2 regions of the Shewanella sp. SACH genome follow, and region 2 is predicted to be linked to the other one. Evidence: riboswitches for the same ligand, from Rfam matches in the RefSeq annotation. Region 2 holds a riboswitch; the other holds the start of a gene.
The links. Region 2 has a riboswitch for cobalamin ahead of BM607_RS14750 (ABC transporter ATP-binding protein). Riboswitches for the same ligand answer to the same signal wherever they lie in the genome.

Region 1 (6,807 bases), on a different contig from region 2:
TTTCACTATGCCCAAGAGATCCTCAATCGATATTGGCAGAAGGGAAGCAAAATCACCATAAGTTCAGTATCATTTGTATTCACCCGTCCTGACGGCAAAGTCGTGCCAGTAGGCTATAGGGCTAACCTAGAAAATGTCGAGAAGCTCATAGAACGCATCCCGCGATTAACTTGGTTAGCGAGGGCGGGTGAGGGTTATGTCGGGATCAGTGAAAAGGAGGAATGGGTCTCTTGGTCGATGAATAACGAGATGCTCGCCAAATCTCCGCTGCAGCCAGCCGATTCGTTGGTGATTAAGCCGCTGGATTTTGCCCCTGTTGCCCAATGCGAAACGCCAGAGCAACGGCAGGCGATTCTGAGTCAGGAAAGGCCTAAACCTGAAGTAAAAATGTGGTTGTTTAGCGAATAGCATTCACCTCTTTTACCATCACGGCGCAGATAAACGGAGTATTTCTCTGTTATTTACGCCGTGACAGTGATTATTTCTTTTAAAGTGGCAGTTAATCTAGGCTTTTGACTGTTTTCAATCTGGGTTATTCGCTAGAATGCTGGGTGTTTTCTGTTCAATTTCATGATGTCGTATTAATTAGTATTAGTTATAAGTGCGATACAAGGATGATAAGTATGAAATTAGCATTGTGTTCACCTATTGGATTATTTCAAGGTGCCAGTGTGTTGTTACTCTGCAGCTTAATTGGCTCAGAGCCTGTTCAAGCCACATTAGATATGCCCCGGAGCGAAAGCGGCGCTGCTCATACCCATGTATTGCCCGTATTTGGTCAGCAATTAGGGTTCAATCTGCCTGCGGGCTGGAAACAGGCTTATCATGAGGAGCAAGCAGGCATGTTTATGGCAGAGTTTGTGCCAGAGCAGGAAGCATTAACCCAGTGGAGTGCGCTATTTTGCGTGCAGGGTTTTAAGGATATGGCCGAGAGTATTAGCCCTGAGCGCTTCTTAGATGCGATGGCCGAGACCTATAAATCGACCTGTGACGGCGAAGTGGTGTACCAGAAGCTCGGTGACACCGAAGTCGATGGACACGCTGGATTTCATGCGATTCTAGGCTGTACAGCCATGCCCAATATGCACGGTGTGACGCCACTGAATCCCAAAGCCTATGCTTCAACTCCTCAAGGGGAAATTGGCTACTATACGGTTGTTAGTGGCAATAAAGATTTGTATCTGTTGCATAAGTCGATGCGAGGTGCCGTTTTTTCTGCCGATAAACCGCCGCTGCAGGCGGATAATAGCCAAGATTTTATTTCCACTTTAGTCCCATTCTCCTTGAAGTAGGCTGTAGACGCTCGCTTGAGTTTGATGGACTTTCATCCGTATAGACGTCTATAATGCGCGCGCTCAGGCTCTATAATGTGCTGAGCCTTAAGGGGCGATAGCAGTCTTTATTGATGGCTGTACCCTATGAATCAAATTTTTAGTCAACCTTCTGAGGTGCTTGCGTGCGAAAGCCGCGAGATAATCGGGAAGCCAGTGGAATTCTGGCACTGCCCCCGCAACGGTAAAAGGTGAGAGAAGACCGCGTTTGATTGGTGAGTTCAAGACCGAACCCGATAGTCAGAATGTAAAAGGTCAGTCTCGCGTTAATCCAATTTTTAAGGGATTAACATAGCCTAAGTCCGGAGACCGGCCCTAAAGGTGTTTTTGAGATTTCGGTGGGCAGATCTCAAAATGCGATAGTCACTGTCAGTATCTTTTACTGAATGAACAGTATCGTGGCGCTAATGCCCCGTTTTCCTTGCAGGAGTTAAAGGTAAAATGGGAACAAATCCAACAAAAATCGCGCTGCTGATCGGTAGCTTTTGCAGTTTTTCCGTTATCGCGCCCGCTATGGCGGCAGACGATACCAGCACAGCGAAAGTCGACGAGCATCTTGTCGTGATCGGCCGCTCTGACAATACCCCGTTAAATATTGCCGCGAATGTGAATGTGATTGACGCTGCGGCGATTGAAATGAGCGGTGCCACTAGCGTGACTGACGTTTTACGCGGTCAAAGCGGTATTCAAATTTCGGATAATAACATCGGTACTAGTTTTGCGATGCGTGGCTTTAGCGCCAGCACTGCCGTTAATAACACGCTGATTTTACTTGATGGTCGTCGCCTCAATAATATCGATATCGCTGCTCCTAGTCTTAATGCCATACCGCTTAACCAAGTCGAGCGCATCGAAATTTTATCGGGTAGTGCGGGTGTGCTCTATGGCGATCAAGCGGTAGGCGGCGTGATCAATATTGTCACTAAATCTCCTGAAAATACTGGTGGTAGCGTGCAGTTATCCGGCGGCAGCTTTGATACCTATGAAGGTCGCGGTGATGTGTCTGGCGCGATCAACAAGGATTGGCGTTACTTTTTCACTGGTAGCTATAACCAAGGTGACAACTACCGCAAGCATAATGCCAATGAAACAGGGTCGATTTTAGGTCGCATTCAATATAAAACGGCCACAGATTCGTTCTTTATTGAAACCAGCTATTACGACGATGACCGTGAAAATCCTGGCTCATTGACAGAAGAACAGTTCAATAAAGACCCACGCCAATCTTTCAAGAGCAGCGAATATGTCCATGAGATGACCACTGCGGCGCGCACGGGTTATCAGCATCAGCTTAATCAAAATTGGGCTTTAGCAGCGGATTTAGATTATAGCGATACCTTAGTGTCTTCTTTTAATTGGGGGGCGAACAGCCATAACACGCGCTCACTGTTGATGTTTAGCCCTAAAGCGTTAGCGAACTACAGTACGCGTCAAGGTGAGCTAAACCTAGTCACAGGTTTAGACATCAGCCGTGGTAAGGCTGATTTTGACACTATGGCGCGTAGTAATGTACAACAAATGCAAAGCGCCTATCTACAAGCCACTGTGCCATTAAGCCATACCCTAAGTTATGTTGTGGGTGGTCGTTATGCGCGGGTGACCGACGAGTTAGTCGATGGTAATGTCTATCCTAATGGCATGGATTTAGATGAAGATGCGACAGCATTCGAGTTTGGCCTGAACTACCGTCCTAGTACAGAGCACAGATTCTATCTACGTGGCGATGAAAACTTCCGTTTTGCGAAAGTGGATGAGCAAGCTTATACCTCTAAAAATGTGTTTGGCTTAAAGCCGCAGACGGGCCGCTCCTACGAAGCGGGTTGGGATTGGACTCTTGCGAGCCAAACTTTACGAGTAAGCCTATACCGTCTCGATTTGGAAGATGAAATTGTCTTCGACCCAAGTGCGGAAAAACCTGAACTTGGCAGTTTCCAAGGTGCGAACGTTAATGCCGACGCTTCTCGTCGTTATGGCGCGAGTGCCGATTGGGATTGGCAGGTGACTCAAGCAATGCAACTCGGGTTAGAGTATAACTATATCGATGCTGAATTTACTGACGGTATCAATGATGGCAAGGAGTTGTCTTGGGTGGCAAAACACACGGGGCGCGGTTATGTCAGCATGGATTTTGCCGAGCATTTCCAGGTCTTTGCCGAAGCAATTTATACTGGTAACCGCTTTATCGAAGGCGATAACGGTAACGAAGGCGATAAGCTGGCCAGTTACGTGCTCGGTAATTTAGCCTTGAATTATAATCGTGATGCTTGGCTTGCCAGCCTGCGTATCGATAACCTATTTGATAAAGACTATGTCAGCGCAGGCTATTACGGTGGCCTTTGGGGGGATAGTTATTACTCTGGCCGTGGTCGCGATATTCGTTTAACCCTTGGTTATCGCTTCTAGGCATTGATTCGCTCAATTTCGATAAAGCCAGACTCAGTCTGGCTTTTTATTTTTTACGCTGAGTTCAAAGAATAAATCTTAAAATAGGTATAGTCTTGAATATCGTTTCAGTAGAGTGACTAAATTGTCGTTATCTTTAGTGGTTAGCGGGCAGCAATAACTAAACAGGAATAATTTATGTTTTACTCTGCTGTTTGTGGCTGAAATTCTTTAAATTTTGGGTATGATGTGAAGAGTAACCGAATCATCTTATTGCTAATAAACAGGTGCAAAGTGTCTTATGACAGATCTTGAGCAACAGGTTTTTACTCAAGTTAGAGCTATCATAGCGAATGAAGAGCAAGTGATTGGCCGCCGAGGGATTTTAATTCCACTCAAAAAAGCGATCCTCGCTGAAGGCGACATTCGTAACGTGATCGACATCATCTCGAGTGACCCCGCATTGGCGGCGCACATGCTAATGCGCAGCAATTCCGCGCAGGCATCTGGGGTGATTAACCCTAAGACTCGCTCGTTGAAAGAAGCTTTGGTCCGCTTAGGTCAAGTGAATATCTATCGCTATGCCTTTACGTTTTATCTGCAAGAACGCCTCGATGAGCTACCGCAGCCCTATAAAAAGTTAGTCCAAGGTTATTGGAAGTTGACTGAAGATATTGCAACTGATGCGGTGGATAGTTTAGCGGAGATGGAAGGCGTCGAGGTTGATGCTGATGAAGTGCAAACCTTGGCCCTGTTCAGTGTGTTCGGCCAAATTATCGCGCTCACGGCATTTGCCTATTTAAATGCTAATGCCGAACAATCATTCCCTTTAAGCGTGATTAAGTCATTGATTGATAATCAACAGCAGACTTTGACCATAGAATCATTCGAAGCGTTAGATTTAGATCAGGACTTACGCCAAGAGTTTATGATTGCCCATAATTTGCGTCAGACCCGCAATTCTAATTCCCCTGGTTTAATCTTGCGACGCGTATTGTCTATGCGTGGTTTGTTGATGAATCCGCTGTAATATTTCGATGCAATAAATTGCTGTTTTATCCTATGAAATAATCATTAGATTCAACAAAAAGCCTGCATCCGCAGGCTTTTTTACTCAATTTTACCCGCATTAATTTGTCTTCTGCTGGCGAGATAAACCTTCACTCGCCACCAGTTGTAACCAATTTTGGATCAAGGCTGAGTTGGCGCTATGGCGGCGATAGGCGCCAAACAAAGGGCGTTTCAAGCCTTCTTGCCCAAGCTTCACTGTGGTAAGGCTTAGGCCATGCCCTTCATTTATCGACCAATTTGGCAGCGCGGCTATACCGTCTTTACAGGCGATGCGTTGCAGTAACATCATGGTTAAATCACAGGTTTTTTGCTCACCCGCTTCTATGCCTGCGGGCTCTAAAAAGTGGCGATAGATGTCTAAACGCGTCAGTGGTACGGGATAGCTGATGATCGGTAAATGCGCTAATTGCTTAGGGGTGACATAGGCTTCTTTTGCTAGAGGATGATCTTTAGCAACCACTAACTTCACTTCAAAATCAAACAAATGCTGATAAGCGAGTGAATGCCCAGGTACAGGATCTGAGGTCAGCACTATATCCAGTTCACCCATTTCCAAGGCATTGAGCGAGTCGAACAAGTGACGGCTCGACAGATCTAACTCCGCTTGGGGATAGTCTTGTCTAAATTGCTCCATCACAGGCATTAACCAGCGAAAACAGCTGTGGCACTCAATGCCTACCCGCAACTGATTGGTTTCGGTTTCAAGGCCATTCTTAAGATCTGTCTCGGTTTCTAACACCTTAGGCAAAATCTCTTCCGCGAGATGAAGCAGGCGTGCACCTTCTTGGGTGAATGACAGCGGCTTACTCTTACGCACAAAAATAGGCGAGTTAATCCTTTGCTCCAACTCCTTAATTTGGTGGGAGAGTGCGGATTGAGTGACAAAACGTTTTTTGGCTGCGCCCGCCAAACTGCCACTTTCCTTCAGGGCCATTAAGGTTCGCAGATGTCTTAGTTCGATCATGTTCACTCCAGGTGAAATTCGCTCATGTTGTGCTTGAAATCAATTCGGTTGCTGGAATAGAGACTAACACAATAAACTTCTAGACGTCCAGACGCCCATTGTTATTTATCAAGGCGGAAATGCTGAAAAGTGCCAAGAGAAAACAATCTGGTGGGTGCAAGTGCCGAATTTGGCTTATCTCAAATAAAGGAAGATAGGGTATGCAATTAAATAGTCTTGGGTTTCCCCGTATCGGGCGTCGTCGTGAATTGAAATTTGCCTTAGAAAAATACTGGCGTGGTGAGATCACTCAAGCTGAACTGCGTGAAGTGGCGAGCGAACTGCGCCGTACCCATTGGCAGTGGCAAACCGCAGCGGGCATCGAGCAAGTGCCCGTGGGGGATTTTGCCTTTTACGATCAAGTATTAACCTTGAGTGCGACCTTAAATGCCATCCCTGATCGCCACCGCGGCGAAGGCGCTATCGATCTCGATACTCTATTCCGTGTTGCCCGCGGCAGAGCGCCAACGGGCCAAGATGCGCCAGCTTCTGAAATGACCAAGTATTTCAATACTAACTATCACTATCTGGTGCCAGAGCTGACGCAAAACCAAGATTTTTCGATTGCTTACGAGCAGTTTTTTGATGAAGTCAGCGAAGCCCAAGCGCTAGGCTATAAAGCCAAACCCGTGCTACTCGGTCCAGTCAGTTACTTATACCTTGCTAAAACCGTTGGTCAAGAGTTTGATAAGCTGAGTTTATTACCAAAATTATTCACTGCTTATGCTGACATTTTGGCGCGTTTCGCCGCCCAAGGTGTGGAATGGGTACAGTTAGATGAGCCTGTGTTGGCATTAGAATTAGATACAGATTGGCAAGCGGCGATGACTGAGACTTATCAAGCGTTAAGTACTGCGAACGTCAAGGTTCTCTTGGCAAGTTATTACGGTGGTATTGCGCATCACCAAGCCCTCGTATCTGCCTTGCCAGTTGCCGGTTTGCACTTAGATTTAGTTACAGCGCCAGAACAACTGGCTGTTTTTGCAAATGCGTTGCGCAGTGAGCAAGTTTTGTCGGCGG
Region 2 (6,807 bases):
TTCGAGCTGACCTAAGGCGCCGGGCGGCTTAGTCTTAAGATCAATTTTTTGCTGGATCAGCGGATCCTGCGTTTTACTCACAGGGCTGATTTGAAAAGACACGGCTGACTGAGACATCCACACTCCACTTATTATCTTAAATAACCACAACGCATCCTGCGTCTATGACTAATGACTAACATGTCCAATTTTGCATTTCCAATCGCGGGGCAGATATCAACAAAAATGCTGATTATCTCGCCAGTCTGCGCTTGCTAGATGACTCTAGGATTACGTTCTGACTAGGTGCTTACGGCATGACTCTGCGTTTACGCAAAATCAGCAAAAAGAACATGCTACCTATGGCCGCCGTGATAATACCTACGGGCAACTCTTGATTGCCCAATAAACAGCGCGCCAGCACATCAATCCACACCATAAATAATCCGCCCACCAGCGCCGTTAAAATAATCGGCTGACGACCGGGAAACAGCATGCGCACTGTGTGGGGGATCATCAAACCGACAAACCCAATCCCACCGCAGGTAGCGACCAAAATCGCGGTAATCAAGGAGCAGAGCAGCAACATATTGAGTCGCAACTTAGGCACATTCACACCTAAGGTATGCGCCGTTTCATCCCCCGCTTGCAACGCCATGATCTGCCGTTTCATGCCTAAAATAATGAACAAACTCGCGCCAATCACCAGTGTTGGCAGCACTAGCAAGGACCAACTGGCCTTGGCGAAACTGCCTAAACTCCAAAACAGCACAGAAGCCGTCGCCTGCGGACTGGCGAAATACAGCAGCAGACTCGTTAGCGCGCCGAACATAAAGGAGGTCGCCACGCCTGAGAGCAACATGCGCTCCACTTGGCTATTGAGCCCAAGCCCAGACAAGGCCAGCACTATCAGTACCGACAAACTGGCGCCAATAAAAGCGCCGAAGGGCAAGCTAAACCAGAGCAAACCCGACAAGGCGCCCGAGCCACTAAAAATCCCCGAGTTCGCCGCCATACCCGCATTCTCAAAAAATCCAGAGCCCGTGAATAGCGTCAACATCACCACAGCGCCAAAGGACGCGCCTGAACTAATGCCAAACAGATAAGGGTCGGCCAGCGGATTACGGGTCACGGTTTGCAGCACACTGCCCGCCAAGGACAAACCCGCACCCGCCACAAAGGCCAGCAAAATACGCGGCAGTCTGAGCTCCATCACGATGCGCTCTGTCATGCCATTGGCTTGAGTGAGGTTGGCCATTTTATTGATAAACACTTGGATAACATCCATAAAACTGATGTTCGCCGCGCCAAAACTCGTGGCGGCAATGGGGGTTATCAAAGTGATTATGCCTAATGCGACCAGCATCAGTTGTTGTCTCGTCAAAGGTGTCACGATACGCCCCAAATGTGAGATGAAATGCTGTTTACTCCCTGAATCATCCGCCCTCGCCTCGCTCAGCCAAAGCATCAGCCATGTTGTGCGTCGAATCATGGTAGCCATAGAAGTAGCTGATTAAGGGCTTTTTATGTTGTGGATGGGTCGACACCTGAGCGCATACGCCGAACACATCGCCAATTCGCGCCTCGGTTAATACTTCGGTTGGCGTTCCCATAGCGCTGACTTCACCGTTATGGATCAACAATAAACTGTCGCACAGGGCGCTGGCTAAATTGAGATCGTGAATAGAGGCAATCACGCTGATGCCAAGACTACGCACTAATTCGAGGATTTGAATTTGATAACGCACATCGAGGTGGTTGGTTGGCTCATCGAGGATCAACAGTTGCGGCTGCTGCACTATGGCGCGGGCGATCAAAGCGCGCTGCTTTTCACCGCCAGATAAGTGCTCGTACTGTTGATGCATCTTATGGCTCAGGCCGACTTTCTCTAATGCCTTTGCAATGCGCTCGCCATCACAGCTCGAATTGGTATCGAACATGCCCTTATGCGGTGTTAAGCCCATGCTGACCAATTGCTCTGTGGTTAAATCAAAATAGTGCGGCGTGTCTTGCTGCACTACGGCGACGCGGCAAGCAAACGCCTTGGGCGATAAACGCTCAATATCTTGATCAAACAGGGTAATTTTGCCCTGAGTCGGGCGAACAAAGCGATATAAACAGCGTAGCAAGCTAGACTTACCCGCACCGTTAGGCCCAATCAAACCCAACATCTGCCCCGTTGGCAGTGCAAAGTTAATATTGGAAAGAATGGTTTTGCCATCGATACACCAGCTTAACTGGCTGACATCGAGCGCGACCGTCTGGCTCGCTGATGGGCGAGTGTCGCTGTCATTCAAAGCATGGCTCGTTTGGATGGCAGAGAGTTTCACCAAAGTGGTGCTCCTAGCGAGTCCAAACCTGAATAAAAAAAGGTTGTGCACATTGTCATCGGCTCCCTCGAGTCACCCGCTCGAGAACTAAGGCTGCACGCAGCGATAACAGAAATAGGCAGGTCTCCTGACTCGTCACTTTTTGTATTGAAAACAATATAAAAAGTCACTCACAGTTGCGGGCACAGTTCGGGCTGACTGACGAGCAGCTCCCCGATTCCCTATTATGTTGAGATTGATTTCAAGCCTTTGCAGCGTGTCTAGGCAATAGTTGCCACAGAACACCCCCGCACCACTCAAAACTCCCAACACCTATTTCTGTGACGTCATCCGATACATTGCCACCAGCCTTGCAAGGCCGTGTGCATCGGGGACGTCAGGAAAAAGCATTATCCTATATTTGCCTTAATTGGCAATCGACAATCACGCTGGTAAGACAAGAAAAATCTTCACCTTAGGGCAACGCGGATCACTCGCAGCGCCCGCTCGGCCAATCTAAACGCCAGTAACAAACGCCGTGTTCATCTTGCAGCACATTAATGCTCACTACGGCCGCCACGGGTAAATCGAGTTGACTGTAAAATCCCACCACCCGTTCAACCCCAAGGGCGCGCGCCATTAAGTGACGGATCACTCCGCCGTGGGTCACGACCCATACTTTGGCAGCCAGTTCACACGCAGCCACGCCCGCTCCCACAGCCAGCTCGGCGTTTTGTGAGTCAACTGTCAATCGTTCAAACTCGGCGGCGAGTATCTGGTCAATGGCCCCATTCACCCGCGACTCGAAGCTTGCCATAGTCTCACCATTGGGCGGCGGTGTTTGCCAAGGGTTTTGCCAATAGGCCGCTAAGCGTTCGCCCTCTTGCTGATACAGCTCATCGAGTCGACAACCGTCCCAATCGCCAAAGTCGATTTCTTGTAAACCCGATAAAAACTGCGCCTGCAATGGCCTTGACTCAGATATCAATGCCGCTGTCGAATGCAATTCGGCGGCAAAGGCTTGGGCAAATTCGCCGCAGCGGCGTGAAGTCGAACTATAAATCGCGCTGCAGGTACTTGCCTGCGCCTCAACCGCTGCCGACATTTGCTGCCAGCCCTTTTCGCTTAAAGGCACATCCACACGGCCGCGTAAAATGGTGCCGCCTTCACACTCGCCGTGGCGTAACAATAACAATCGAACTTGTTTCATCGTATTCCTATGTCTATCACTCGTGGCAAATTTTGTTGAAAACCCACATTAGACCCGTCGTCCTATATACTCAATTACGCCCTAGCCCAACAACTAGCTCTACAACTAGCCCTAAAAAAAGAGCCGTTAAACTGGGTGAAAAATGGTGATAAGACTCAATTGTCGTCAGTCAATTTTGACCTTGCCCTGACAATCATAAGTCGCGTATTATGGACGTCTATACGTTTAAATGTCCAAAGCTAAACTCTAACGATAAATAACTAAAACGAGTAGTCAACATGTCGACCGAGCAGAATGGAATGCACTTAGCCTAACTAAGTTAGCTAATTTAGATCACTCACTAGGGTCGATAACGAGAGCCAATATCTGGACTGCACAACACGCTTTACCCTGCACTTAGCATAACAAGGGTCGATGCTTGGACTTAACTTAGCTGTATTTAAGGTAATTATTTATGACGATACCCTCTACCAAAGCCGGCCAGATATTGGCAGACATTCGTAAACAGCTTGCTGAGCGCATTCTAATCTTAGACGGTGCCATGGGCACTATGATCCAAGACCACAAGCTAGAAGAAGAGGATTATCGCGGCGAACGCTTTAAAGATTGGCACACTGACGTCAAAGGCAACAACGATTTATTGGTGTTGTCGCAACCCCACATCATCAAACAAATTCACACCGACTACTTAAACGCCGGTGCCGACATCATTGAAACCAACACCTTTAATGCTACTACTATTGCCATGGCCGACTACGACATGCAGTCGCTGTCCGCCGAAATTAACTTAGCCGGCGCGCGCCTCGCCCGTGAAGCCTGTGATGAAGTGTTTGCTGCCACGGGCATTCCACGCTACGTCGCCGGTGTGTTAGGCCCCACTAACCGCACGTGTTCGATTAGCCCAGATGTGAATGACCCAGGCTACCGCAACGTCAGCTTCGATGAGTTAGTCAGCGCTTACCGAGAGTCCACTAAGGCGCTGATTGAAGGCGGCGCAGATATCATTATGGTCGAGACCATATTCGATACCTTAAATGCCAAAGCCGCACTGTTTGCGATTGAATCCGTATTCGATGACTTATTTGGTCAGCATTCTAAAGACAGATTGCCAATCATGATTTCGGGCACCATTACCGATGCATCAGGCCGTACCCTTACCGGTCAAACCACCGAAGCCTTTTATAATTCCCTGCGCCATATCAAGCCATTATCTATCGGCCTTAACTGTGCGCTCGGACCAAAAGAGCTGCGCCCGTACGTCGAAGAATTATCCCGTATAGCCGAATGTTATGTGTCGGCGCATCCGAACGCGGGTCTGCCGAACGAGTTTGGCGGCTATGATGAAACCCCAGAAAACATGGCGAACGTGATCGAAGATTGGGCGCGCGAAGGCATGCTCAATATTATCGGTGGTTGCTGTGGTAGTACGCCTGAACATATCCGCGTTATTCGCGAAGCGGTCGACAGACATAACCCGCGCGTTTTACCCGATATCCCCGTCGCCTGCCGCTTAGCCGGTTTGGAACCGCTGACTATCGACGCCCAATCCCTGTTCGTTAACGTGGGTGAACGCACCAACGTTACAGGTTCAGCCAAGTTTTTAAAGCTGATCAAAGACGGTAAGTTTGAGCAGGCGCTCGATGTCGCCCGCGAGCAGGTCGAAAGCGGCGCGCAGATCATCGACATCAACATGGACGAAGGCATGCTCGATGGCGCAGAGATCATGCACAAGTTTTTAAACTTGATTGCCTCTGAGCCCGACATCAGCCGCGTGCCGATTATGATCGACTCATCTAAGTGGGAAGTCATCGAAGCGGGTCTCAAATGTATTCAAGGCAAAGGAATAGTTAACTCGATTTCCCTCAAAGAAGGCGAAGCCAAGTTTATCGAGCAAGCAACACTGGTGAAACGCTACGGCGCGGCGGCCATTATCATGGCGTTCGACGAGCAAGGTCAGGCCGACACTAAGGCGCGTAAAATCGAAATCTGTACCCGCGCTTATCGGGTGCTGGTTGATAAGGTCGGCTTTCCGCCAGAAGACATCATCTTCGACCCGAACATTTTTGCCATCGCCACCGGTATCGATGAACACGACAACTATGCCGTCGATTTTATTGATGCCATTAAAGCGATTAAAGCCACCCTGCCCCACGCGATGATTTCGGGCGGCGTGTCGAACGTGTCGTTCTCGTTCCGCGGTAACAACCCAGTGCGCGAAGCGATTCACGCGGTATTCCTGTACCACGCCATCAAAGTCGGCATGGACATGGGTATTGTCAACGCGGGCCAGTTAGCCATTTACGACGATATCGATCCTGAGCTTAAAGTGCGGGTCGAAAACGTGGTGCTTAACTTGCCCTGCCCAGTTGAAGGCTCGAGCAATACCGAGCAGTTACTTGAAATCGCGGAGAAATTTCGCGGTGATGGCGCACAGGTCGGCAAAAAAGAAGATTTAGAATGGCGCAGCTGGCCGGTGAGCCAACGCTTATCCCATGCGCTCGTCAAAGGCATTACCGAATTTATCGATGAAGATACCGAAGCCGCTCGCCAAGAAGCGAAACGTCCACTGGATGTGATTGAAGGCGCCTTGATGGACGGCATGAACGTGGTCGGCGACTTGTTCGGCTCGGGCAAGATGTTCCTGCCGCAGGTGGTGAAATCGGCGCGGGTGATGAAAAAAGCCGTGGCTTACTTAAACCCCTATATCGAGCTGGAAAAGGTCGAAGGCCAATCTAACGGCAAGATTTTGATGGTGACGGTAAAAGGCGACGTGCACGATATCGGCAAAAATATCGTCGGCGTGGTGCTCGCCTGTAACGGTTTTGAGGTATTCGATTTAGGTGTGATGGTGTCGGTGGAGCGAATTCTCGACGCCGTGAAAGAACACAATATCGATATCATCGGCATGTCGGGCCTCATCACGCCGAGTCTGGACGAGATGGTGCACAACGTGAAAACCTTCCACCGCGAAGGCTTAACCATTCCGGCGATTATCGGCGGCGCCACTTGCTCTAAAATCCACACAGCGGTGAAAATTGCGCCCCATTATCCCCATGGCGCTATCTATATCGCCGATGCGTCCCGCGCCGTGCCTATGGTGAGTAAACTCATCAACAACGAGACTCGCCAAGCGACCATAGACGAAACCTATGCCGAATACGACGACATGCGCACTAAGCGTTTATCCCAAGCCAAGCGCAAAGAGATAGTGTCACTCGAAGCGGCGCGCGATAACCGCTGCCAACACGATTGGGCCAATTACACTCCGTTTACGCCAAACGTGCTCGGTCGCCAAGTGTTTGATAATTA

Region 1: linked by a shared signal. The riboswitch ahead of BM607_RS09250 (TonB-dependent receptor) and the one ahead of BM607_RS14750 (ABC transporter ATP-binding protein) in region 2 are both predicted to bind cobalamin.

What each region holds. Positions count from the first base shown of each region.
Region 1 is NZ_MPDG02000002.1:320,955-327,761, forward strand. Features, by position in the region: partial or broken gene BM607_RS09240 (hypothetical protein) at 1-408, shown strand, start outside; gene BM607_RS09245 (hypothetical protein) at 624-1,292, shown strand; cobalamin riboswitch at 1,430-1,664, shown strand; gene BM607_RS09250 (TonB-dependent receptor) at 1,773-3,734, shown strand; gene BM607_RS09255 (HDOD domain-containing protein) at 4,015-4,743, shown strand; gene BM607_RS09260 (LysR family transcriptional regulator) at 4,843-5,748, opposite strand; gene metE (5-methyltetrahydropteroyltriglutamate--homocysteine S-methyltransferase) at 5,949-6,807, shown strand, end outside.
Region 2 is NZ_MPDG02000003.1:120,760-127,566, forward strand. Features, by position in the region: gene cobT (nicotinate-nucleotide--dimethylbenzimidazole phosphoribosyltransferase) at 1-117, opposite strand, end outside; gene BM607_RS14745 (iron ABC transporter permease) at 290-1,447, opposite strand; gene BM607_RS14750 (ABC transporter ATP-binding protein) at 1,416-2,309, opposite strand; cobalamin riboswitch at 2,409-2,575, opposite strand; gene BM607_RS14755 (histidine phosphatase family protein) at 2,779-3,498, opposite strand; gene metH (methionine synthase) at 3,953-6,807, shown strand, end outside.